DNA from 3 places in the Cohnella abietis genome. Region 3 is predicted to be linked to each of the others. Evidence: riboswitches for the same ligand, from Rfam matches in the RefSeq annotation. Region 3 holds a riboswitch; each other region holds the start of a gene.
The links. A riboswitch is a leader RNA that binds a small molecule or an ion and turns the genes downstream of it on or off. The one in region 3 is predicted to bind cyclic di-AMP.
Positions count from the first base shown of each region.

Region 1: it holds a riboswitch for cyclic di-AMP, as region 3 does, so the genes downstream of both, KCTCHS21_RS02295 (C40 family peptidase) here and KCTCHS21_RS21975 (TrkH family potassium uptake protein) in region 3, are expected to answer to the same signal.
Region 2: it holds a riboswitch for cyclic di-AMP, as region 3 does, so the genes downstream of both, KCTCHS21_RS00210 (resuscitation-promoting factor) here and KCTCHS21_RS21975 (TrkH family potassium uptake protein) in region 3, are expected to answer to the same signal.

Region 1 covers NZ_AP019400.1:544,846-548,126, reverse strand. Annotated here, with positions in the region: gene KCTCHS21_RS02305 (M1 family metallopeptidase) at 1-804, shown strand, start outside; gene KCTCHS21_RS02300 (hypothetical protein) at 817-1,632, shown strand; cyclic di-AMP (ydaO/yuaA leader) riboswitch at 1,842-1,981, shown strand; gene KCTCHS21_RS02295 (C40 family peptidase) at 1,986-2,489, shown strand; gene KCTCHS21_RS02290 (hypothetical protein) at 3,138-3,281, shown strand, end outside.
Region 2 covers NZ_AP019400.1:48,040-51,320, forward strand. Annotated here, with positions in the region: gene KCTCHS21_RS00200 (HD domain-containing protein) at 1-327, shown strand, start outside; gene KCTCHS21_RS00205 (TatD family hydrolase) at 349-1,122, shown strand; cyclic di-AMP (ydaO/yuaA leader) riboswitch at 1,300-1,517, shown strand; gene KCTCHS21_RS00210 (resuscitation-promoting factor) at 1,797-2,954, shown strand.
Region 3 covers NZ_AP019400.1:4,994,137-4,997,417, reverse strand. Annotated here, with positions in the region: gene KCTCHS21_RS21980 (CPBP family intramembrane glutamic endopeptidase) at 1-1,175, opposite strand, end outside; cyclic di-AMP (ydaO/yuaA leader) riboswitch at 1,441-1,622, shown strand; gene KCTCHS21_RS21975 (TrkH family potassium uptake protein) at 1,772-3,061, shown strand; gene KCTCHS21_RS21970 (potassium channel family protein) at 3,077-3,281, shown strand, end outside.

The DNA of each region.
Region 1 (3,281 bases), 2.6 Mb from region 3:
GGCTATGATCTTGAGCGCACACTCCTCCACGAAATTGCTCATCAATATTGGTATGGCTTAGTTGCCTCCAATGAATTCGAAGAGGCGTGGCTTGACGAAGGCTTCACCTCTTACACCGAGGATAAGCTAATGGCCAGTATCTATGGAGTACTACCCAATATTCCGATTGAAGCCAGCTATATGACCAACCCAGAGCCGCTTAATCAATTTTCATGGCGCTATCGCTCCTCAGAAGGATATGCCGAAAATGTCTATATTCGCGGTAAGCTCGTGCTTTCTTCCTTGGAGCGCCAAGTGGGTGATAAGACGATGAGTAAGATCATGCGGACTTATTTTCAAAAAAATAAATTTAAGCATCCTACCTCCGCGGACTTTAAGAAGGTCGTGGAAAGTGTTACAAAAACCAAGTGGGACGACTTCTTCCAGTCTTACATTCAGCAGGGGCAAATGACAGATTTCTCTGTTGATTCCATTACTGCACACAAGACCGCAAACGGTTATGAGAGCCAGGTGCTTCTAAGGCGTAACGGCGGCAGTGCTCAGCCCGTATTAGTCTTGTTTAAGTTCCAGGATGGTCAGACAATACGCAAAAAGTGGGATGGTGTGCAAAACCACGCGCAACTGCAACTAAGCTCCACCACACCTTTGGAGTATGTAGCCATCGATCCTAACCTTAATGTCGTCCTCGATAACCGCAGATACAACAACTATCTCAAGACCGAGGTTCCTAAGGAAGAACGCACACGCTTCGTAACCGGTATAACACAGATTATTGAAGGATTGTTCGGCACATTGGTGTGGTGAGGTGATTAGGGAATGCGTCGTTTATTAAAAAAGGGATGGGACATGGCTGTCCGGCATAAATATGTATTGGTTCTCCTTTTCCTGTATCGCTTACTGTGGGGGTTTTTCCTCTACCGGTTCGTCGATTCAGTCGTAACGCCCATCCTGGCACGTTATCCGGATGCGCATCCAAACTCCGACGCTGCCCATCTGTTCCTCATCGAAGCCCAATTTCGTCTTCTCAAGACCGACCTCGCTAACGAGGTTCTCTGGATGCTAGGCGGATTGCTTCTGATAAGGATGGTACTCACTCCTTTGTTCAATGCCGGTGTATATTACTCCTTTCATCACGCGGTGGAGGGTGAGGGAACAAGGGTATGGTTAGGAATCCGGAGCGTCTGGAAACCAGTAACCCTGCTTTATTGGCTGGAGAACGGGCTCATTCTACTTCCCGCCGTATGGCTGCTGCCACTAGCCAAAGACCGCTTTTTCTCAGAATCCTCCTTAACAGCTTGGCTTCAGGGACTGTTGCCCTATGCCGCAGCTTGGATGGCATTAGGGTTAAGCTTACACCTGCTGTTTCAATTCATGCAGTTCGGAGCGGCCTCTCGAGAAGGAATCTTTAAGGGTTTAGGAATAGCTCTTCGCCGGGCGTTCCCTCTAGTATGTATCACATTGATATTGCTCGGCATCGGTTTGGCAGTATCCGCCACGGCATGGGCCGTATCATTGCTCTGGTCTGGATTTCTCGCCGTAGTGCTGCATCAGGCTTTTCACTTCGCACGTTCATTACTAACACTGTGGATTTCTGCTTCACAGTATCAGGTCTGGTGTAAGACGGAGTCGTAAGTCTCTCGTCCCCTTCGACAATATTTTTACTGGGACATTCCCCGGTTGCGCCTATTAATGGCTGCAGCCGGGGTTTGGCGTTATTATCGGAGGTAAATTTATGAAGAGAAAGGGGGGTATTAATCCCTAGTTTTGGACTAAGATTAGGGAATTCTAATCTAGAAGATGCAGGAAATTCGTCATGATAACCGAATATATAAGTCTAAGTAATAAAAAAACTGCCGAGTTCCCGTCACTGGGAAACGGGGGAACCATCTAGTCGGGTGAATTGGCTTTGCTTCACAGGAGCCATAGGGGAACCTTCTACCGAACCCTCCAGCTAACCTCGTAGGCATCGGAAGGAGTCACCTGTTTTGCGCAAAGTTTCAGTGTTCATGTTTTCCCTTGCTCTACTTTTTTCTTTCCAGATAGGCAGCGCATTCGCCGACTCCAAGCTCGACAAATCTGTTGCACCCCTAATTGGAACTGATTATAAGTATGGTGGAACGACAACGAAGGGATTTGACTGCTCCGGCTTTACCGGTTATGTATTCAATGAACTTGGTCTCGACCTTCCTCGTACTTCTAAAGACATGTTCAATTGGGATGGGGGCAAGAAAGTAGCCCAGGAAGATCTTCGCGCTGGCGATCTCGTGTTTTTTAATACGAGTGGCAGCGGCGTATCTCATGTAGGCATTTATGTTGGTAACAACAAATTTGCTCATGCAGCTTCCAAAGGTGTAACCATCACCTCTCTTGATGAGAGCTACTACGCGAAACGCTATCTTGGCGCTCGTCGTGTGATGGACACAGAAACGTACAAGAAAGTAGCTACTGAGCCAGAAGCCGTCGAAGTAGCAGATGCTGCTAAATCGTAATCACTCTTTAGCAGTATTATGAGGGCCCGCCGATGCGGGCCTTCGTGGTTTTAAAGTGTGGTTTAACAACAGCCTGATCACTGCCTATGCCTCGCTATACTGTGCCTCTAGCTTCGTATTTCCTTAGATGCTCTAGACTCGCAATTTACGCCCTTTAACTAGCTAACTCCCTTATTTACAGACGCTTAGACAGCTTACGGCGACTTGCAAGGGCAGGCTGCGACCTGCAGCAGCTGGCAGCTCACCACTATCCGGGATTCCACCATTTAGACAATAGCCGCTCTCTGTACACCATTACCCGGCATTCCACAATTCAAACCACAGCTATTCGCAGTACTCCCACTACCCAACCCAGTGCAACCAGATAGAACACATTTACTCGCAGCACTCCACTACCTAGCCCCACCATTTAGACCACAGCTACTCGCAGCACTCCACTACCCAACCGGCGCCACCATTTAGACCACAGCTACTCGCAGTACTCCACTACCCAACCGGCGCCACCATTTAGACCACAGCTACTCGCAGTACTCCACTACCCAACCGGTGCCACCATTTAGATCACAGCTACTCGCAGCACTCCACTACCCAACCGGTGCCACCATTTAGACCATCGCCAGACACTTATTAGTTTAAGGGCTGACAGCGGTGATAGAGCACTGGGGGTTCACTATTGTTACTTTTTACTCGCTGGCGGGGGCGATAGAGAACCGTGCGTTCACTAATGTTACTTTTTACTCGCTGGCGGCGGCGATAGAAAACAGGGGGGTCACTATTGTTACTTGTTGCGAG
Region 2 (3,281 bases), 2.1 Mb from region 3:
AGTGAGGACAAAAATTGGCTTGAGAGTATTAGACACGAGTGGCAGGAAATCGGGTTGAATCCGGACTATCATATGGAATTTGATACACCTATGGACTCCCCTTATGCGATCTATAAACCAGGGGCTTTACCAGATAGTAAAGAGAAGCCTCCTATCCTTCTTTTGAATGAGCATGAGCAGTTGACAGAAATATCTGTTAAGTCCGATATTATTCGATCTATTGCCGGACTTCACCGTGGGAAATACTACATTTATTATCCGGAGGAGAGAGTGCTCCCTCACGTTGAAAAGCTCAGTTTGGAAACACGTAAAAAACTATCTATATAATAGAAGGAGACAACTTCCGACATGCTCATCGACACCCATGCACACCTTGATTCTTCTAAGTTCGACAACGATCGCGATGAGGTCATCTCCCGTGCTCTAGAAGCGGGTGTAGACACAATAGTTAACATTGGATTTAACCGCGAGACGATACCCACAACGATGTCTTTGGCAGAAAAATATGATTTTATTTACGCTGTCGTAGGGTGGCACCCTACGGATGCGATAGATATGAATCTTGTTGAGGATTTGGCCTGGATTGAACAGCTTTGCAGTCATCCCAAAGTCGTAGCTATTGGTGAGATCGGACTTGATTATTACTGGGATACATCACCCAAAGATATCCAGCAGACTGTATTTCGTGAACAGATTCGATTAGCTAGACGTTTGAACAAACCCATTGTTATTCATAATCGCGATGCTCATGAAGATATATTGCGTTTGCTTAAAGAAGAGAAGGCCTCTGAAGTGGGCGGAATCATGCATTGCTTCTCGGGAAGCTGGGAAACGGCCAAGCAATGCCTTGATATGAACTTCTATATTTCCTTCGGAGGTCCAGTCACATTCAAGAATGCAAGGGTTCCTAAAGAGGTGTTAGAGCGTGTTCCGCTCGATCGTTTGCTACTAGAAACAGATGCTCCTTATTTGACCCCTCATCCCTATCGGGGAAAGCGGAATGAATCGGCTTATGTTCGTCTTGTTGCGGAGACAGCAGCGGAGATAAAGAGGCTTTCTTTGGAAGAAATTGCTAAAATAACGAGTGAAAACGGTCGTCGCTGTTTGGGTATAACGAGATAAACGGAATATAAGTGAGAAAAACAGACCGGTACGAAGAAAAAACTGGCTTTTGTCGCTGATAATGATAAACTACTGGTCAATTTCGGTCAAAATGGGGAAATTCGTCCATTGTACCTTCTTTACACCGTTGGTAAGTAGAGGTTATTATCAACAACAGAAGTTCGAATATGACATTCCTTTTCCAGTGCGCTAAATCTCCCAAATGGGAGAGTGGGGGACCCAACGCAGCGACGATTTTATACATTGTCCAAAGCGGTCCGAGCAATCTTGGGGTGAATTTTGCAAGTGACATTGACAAGGCTCTAGCTGAGTATCTTGTCATGCATGTAGCAAATAGGGCAACTCTCTTTGTCCGAATCCGACAGCTAACCCCGCAAGCGTTATAGAGAGAGGTCAACCTCGTGCCGCGCTATTTCCCTTACATTCTACTACAAGCGGAAGCCACGAACAGGTCCTCTGTCTCGATGGCTTTTTGTGTTGAAAAAAAGGGTAGTAGGTGCTTGTACCTCTTGTATAAGCCTGTACGAACTGGTTAAGGCGGCGCTTAGATTTCACAGCTTGAATCTGCCAATTCTTGTCTGGAGGATAAGTGTCGATATCAAAATTGGATTAGTCGCGTCAGACAATAGTCATGTATCACAGTCGACGACGGGGCTATGAGGAGGAGCGAGAAAATGGGCGTTATTCCTGTTAGGGAAACCCATGATCCACGACCGACCGGCAAGCTTTTCGCACTGCGGTGGAAGCCTGAGCATGTGCGCGCAGTATTATTAGGCGCAATTCTTGTGTTTGCCATCACGATCATGTTCATGTCCTTGCTGCAGAAAGCAGCTACTAAGAGCATCACGATTATCGATAACGGTATTGCCTCCGTTTTCGTAACCCAAACATCGAACGTACTCGGTTTCCTCGAGGAACAGGACATACAAGTTGGACCGAATGACCGCCTCTCCTTGCAGCTTGCAGATCCTCTTAAAGAGGGAAGTCAGATCGTAATTGATCGTGCGGTAGGAGTTACAATCAAGGCGGATGGCAAGAAGGAAGTTGCCTACACAATCGAAGACACGGTTGGGGGAGTCATAAGCGAGTTGAATATTTCACTGAATGATGAGGATCGGGTATCTCCGGCACTCAGCAGCCCATTGAAGGATGGGATGACCGTATCGGTCGTTAGGGTGCGTAAAGAAGTCGTAGAGACCAAGCGCCCAATCGCATTTACGGTAGTGGAGCAGAAGAACAAGGACCTAGAAACAGGCAAGCAAAAGGTAGTCACAACGGGGAAAGATGGACTTGTTGTGCTCAAGACAGAACGAGTTTATGAAGATGGTAAGCTGGTTAGCCAAGAAATGATTGAGAAGACTATTGCACAGCCTGCCGTGCAGCAGGTCGTTGCTATTGGCACGAAGAAAAAGCCTGAGGTTGTCACACTTTCTTACAACGGAAAGCCCTCTTCAGCTGAAGCCAAGACCGTTAGTCTGAATGGTAGAAGCGTCAAGGTTAAGCGTATGCTTAGCAATGTCACGCTTACCGCGTATTCTGCAGGGGAAGCCTCAACAGGTAAATCCAAAGGTGATACAGGCTATGGTATAACCTCTTCAGGTGCAGTTGTGCAGGAAGGTCGTACGATTGCGGTAGATCCTAAAGTTATTCCTATCGGATGGTGGGTTTACATTGAGGGCATCGGGTTTAGAAGAGCGGAAGACACAGGTAGCGCGGTCAAAGGTAAGAAGATCGATGTTTATTATGACAGCGAGAAGCATGTCAATAAGTTTGGACTGAAGCGTGGATACACGGTTTATGTCATTGGCCCTGTTAAGCCTTCTGCGGATTAATTAGCTACGTTTCGTAAGGAACTCATATATAAATCATGATCGGGAAGAAGCTGAAGGGCTTCCTCCCGATTTTTTCTTTGGTTCTTCGCGCGCGCCTAGCCAAGCTGGGAGACAAATAAAGTACCCAAAAGTGCCAAAGTGCCAAAGTGCCAAAGTGCCAAAGTTCCAAAGTTCCAAAGTTCCAAAGTTCCAAAGTTCCAAAGTTCCAGTGTCCCCCACCCCCCGCTAGTCGTGACAAGAAAAGTACGATGTAATTCATCGCTAATAGCAAGTAGGTGTGCCGCCAAACACACAATAGCGATGTTTATGATCGTACTTGCTACACAA
Region 3 (3,281 bases):
AATAAAATAAGGGATTGCGCTCCGAGAAGGATAAAAGCCAAGAAATAACCTACTCGCATACTTTTAAGCACCGTGATACCGTAGCCTGCTTCTTTCCACCTTGGCCAAAGAGAATGTCCCATAGATTTCCACAAGCCGTCTCCTGCAACAGCGGAGAAATAGGTGAGAACAGCCATAGCACCATACATAATAATACTTGTAATGATTATCGCCGTGTTCACGTCAACACTGATATTCCCGGATTTCCATAGGCTAGCCCTTAAACCTGGAACCATGTTAAACGTAATACCTGCATAAAGCACAAAATATACAGCAGAAAGGAATATTCCTCTCAGATAAGAAGTTTGGCCACCATAACTTCCCACATAGATGATAGCGAGAACGAACAGAATGATCTGCGGTAAAATAAATCCGTACATAGATAGCTTTGAAGCTAAGCTTTCTTGGTTTTTTAAGTAAGAGGTAAAGGATTTGGGTAAGTCCACTCCGTATTCAATTGAGCCTCCAATCCAAGGGGGATTGGATGATTTAAGAGCGCTAAATCCTTCGGGAACAACAACCTTCAGCCATAGCTGTGTTTCACCGATGTTGCCTTCACGGGATAGGAATGTCATGCTGCTCTTGTCAGAACGACTTTCATCCCATGTCCATTCAGCCGCTGGAATTCCCCAGAATTCAGCATATTGTAGGGCAGAGCTGACGGATTCATCGGTAATATTCGCTTTTGAGCGAGAGCTTACAGAATTGAGTTCGTTGTTACCAACAAACTTCCAAGCAACAAGCTTTCCATTTTCCATATTGAGCGAAATCAGTAAAGCATCCTGACTATCTTTCAACAGCAGCTTTACGGCGTAAACGTCCGTTGGCGTAGCTTGGGTCCAGAGCTTATCGGCTGTTTTCATGAAATTATACTTGGATAAATAGGCTACAGCGTTGCTATCAGACAAATGGGTCACAGTTGCTTCCTGCACTTGTTCAGACTTAATTCCGAATTTTGAAGCTGCCAAATCTAATGCTTTATTTTTTGCTTCAGATCGTGTCATCACGTTTTGGATTTCAGTTGTAAACAATTGCCCGGTAACGGGGAATACTTGTATAAGCAAGAATAGGATTAGTCCAACGGTAGCTGCCCATATCCAGCGTCTATCCAATTGATTTGAAGTAAGTGAGTTCAAAAATCATCTCTCCCTTTGCAAAAGAAGCTCAAGTAAACGTATACAGTTGGTTCTAGCTAACTACTACCTTAATTTCCATCAAGTATCTCTCATTTTCGACGAAAATGAAAGGAAAGCGAGCGATAATCATCGTGCGAGGGCTGAACATGTGGGTTGCTCTCCATTTAATCGTCTAGATGGCTAGGTTTGCCCTCATTCTGACGTTGTCCCCCACACAGGGAAAGAATATAATTCGTAGGTACGTCTTAAATCGACTTCAAGTTCATTTAATGAATAGCCGAATTTCATGTTATTGAAAACGGGGGAACCAAACAATCACGTGTACAAGTTCAATTGTATTCGGAGATCCCGGGGTGAATTCCAATTGTGTTTACTTAACATTGGATAGGGCAGCCTGTTCGAGCCCGAACCCGACAGCTAACCTCGTAGGCTATACGAATGGGAATCATGTGCGAAATCGAAGCACTGGGGTTCCAGTGTTTTTTGGTGATTCAGAAAGTGTGTATGAATTTGGTATGAATTTGTAGTTAGAGGTGACCTTCTTGTTTAGAAAAGTCGTTCGATGGTTCAGTGTTTCTCCACCGAGAACACTCCTTATGGGTTTTGCATTCATTATTTTTATAGGCGCACAGCTGCTACGCCTGCCGATCGCTTCCATAAGCGGACAATCGATGTCCTTTATAGATGCCTTATTTACTTCCACCTCTGCCATGTGTGTGACGGGGTTAGTCGTATTTGATACGGGAACTTACTTTTCCACCTTCGGTCACTGGGTTATTCTTCTGCTCATCCAGATCGGCGGAATCGGCTTCATGACAGTTGCCACACTGTTTGCTCTTATCCTCAGGAGAAAAATATCTCTTAAGGAAAGGCTTATTTTACAGGAGTCACTTAATCAAGGAAGTATTGAAGGCTTAGTTAGACTCGTTAGAAAAGTCATTGTTTATGCATTGGCTCTTGAAACTGTTGGTGCCATTTTGTTTTTTATCCGTTTTATGTTCGATATGCCTGTAGGAAAAGCTTTGTATCATGGTGTGTTTCACTCCATTTCTATTTTCAATAATGCCGGATTTGATTTGTCGGGTGAATTCAAAAGCTTCTCAGCTTACTCGTCGGATGTATATATGAATATCGTTTCAATGGCACTCATTATTCTCGGTGGCTTTGGTTTTATCGTGCTTGCGGATTTGTTCGATTGGCGCAAAAAACAAAGGTTTTCATTACATACCAAAGTGGTGCTTAGTGTAACAGCTATTTTGATCGTTGTCGGCACACTTGTTATTTTCATATTTGAATACACGAATGGGCGATCTGTGGGAGATACCGGGTTTGGTCATAAATTGCTCGTATCGCTATTCCAATCGGTCACCACTCGTTCAGGAGGAGTTACTACAGTTGATGTTACGGAATTTCGTCAAGCGACGCAATTTTTCATCATCATTCTGATGTTTATCGGTGCTTCTCCTGGGTCGACAGGTGGAGGGATTAAGACAACGACTTTCGCTGTTCTAGTCGGTGCAGTGCTGGCGATGATTCGTGGTAAGGACGATGTTGTGTTATTCCGCCTCCGATTGGCACAGGAACGAGTGTACAAGGCGGTTACGGTCACTTTGTTCTGTATTGGGATCGTCATGCTTGGAACTATGGTGTTAGCAACGACTGAGGATGCGGCCTTCTTGAAAATTCTGTTCGAAGTAACCTCGGCGTTCGGTACGGTCGGCTTGTCTATGGGGTTAACTGGTGATCTAACCGTGACGGGGAAAATAACAATCATCATTCTGATGTTCATAGGTCGTTTAGGGCCTTTAACTTTGACTTATGCTCTGGGACCAAAACAGGGAAGAGCGCTTTATCGTCATGCAGAGGGGAAAATCATAATTGGGTAGGGGGCCGGAAGCCGGATGAAAGTGAATCAATTCGTAATAATAGGGCTGGGACGGTTCGGATCAAGCTTGGGGACTGAGCTTATGAGGCTAGGTAATGAGGTTCTTGGTGTCGATCGTGATGAAGAGAAGGTCCAGGATCTTTCCCATATACTCACACATGCGGTAGTGGCGGATGCGACAGAGGAAGAGGTGCTTCGATCCATTGGTGCGCGTAACTTCG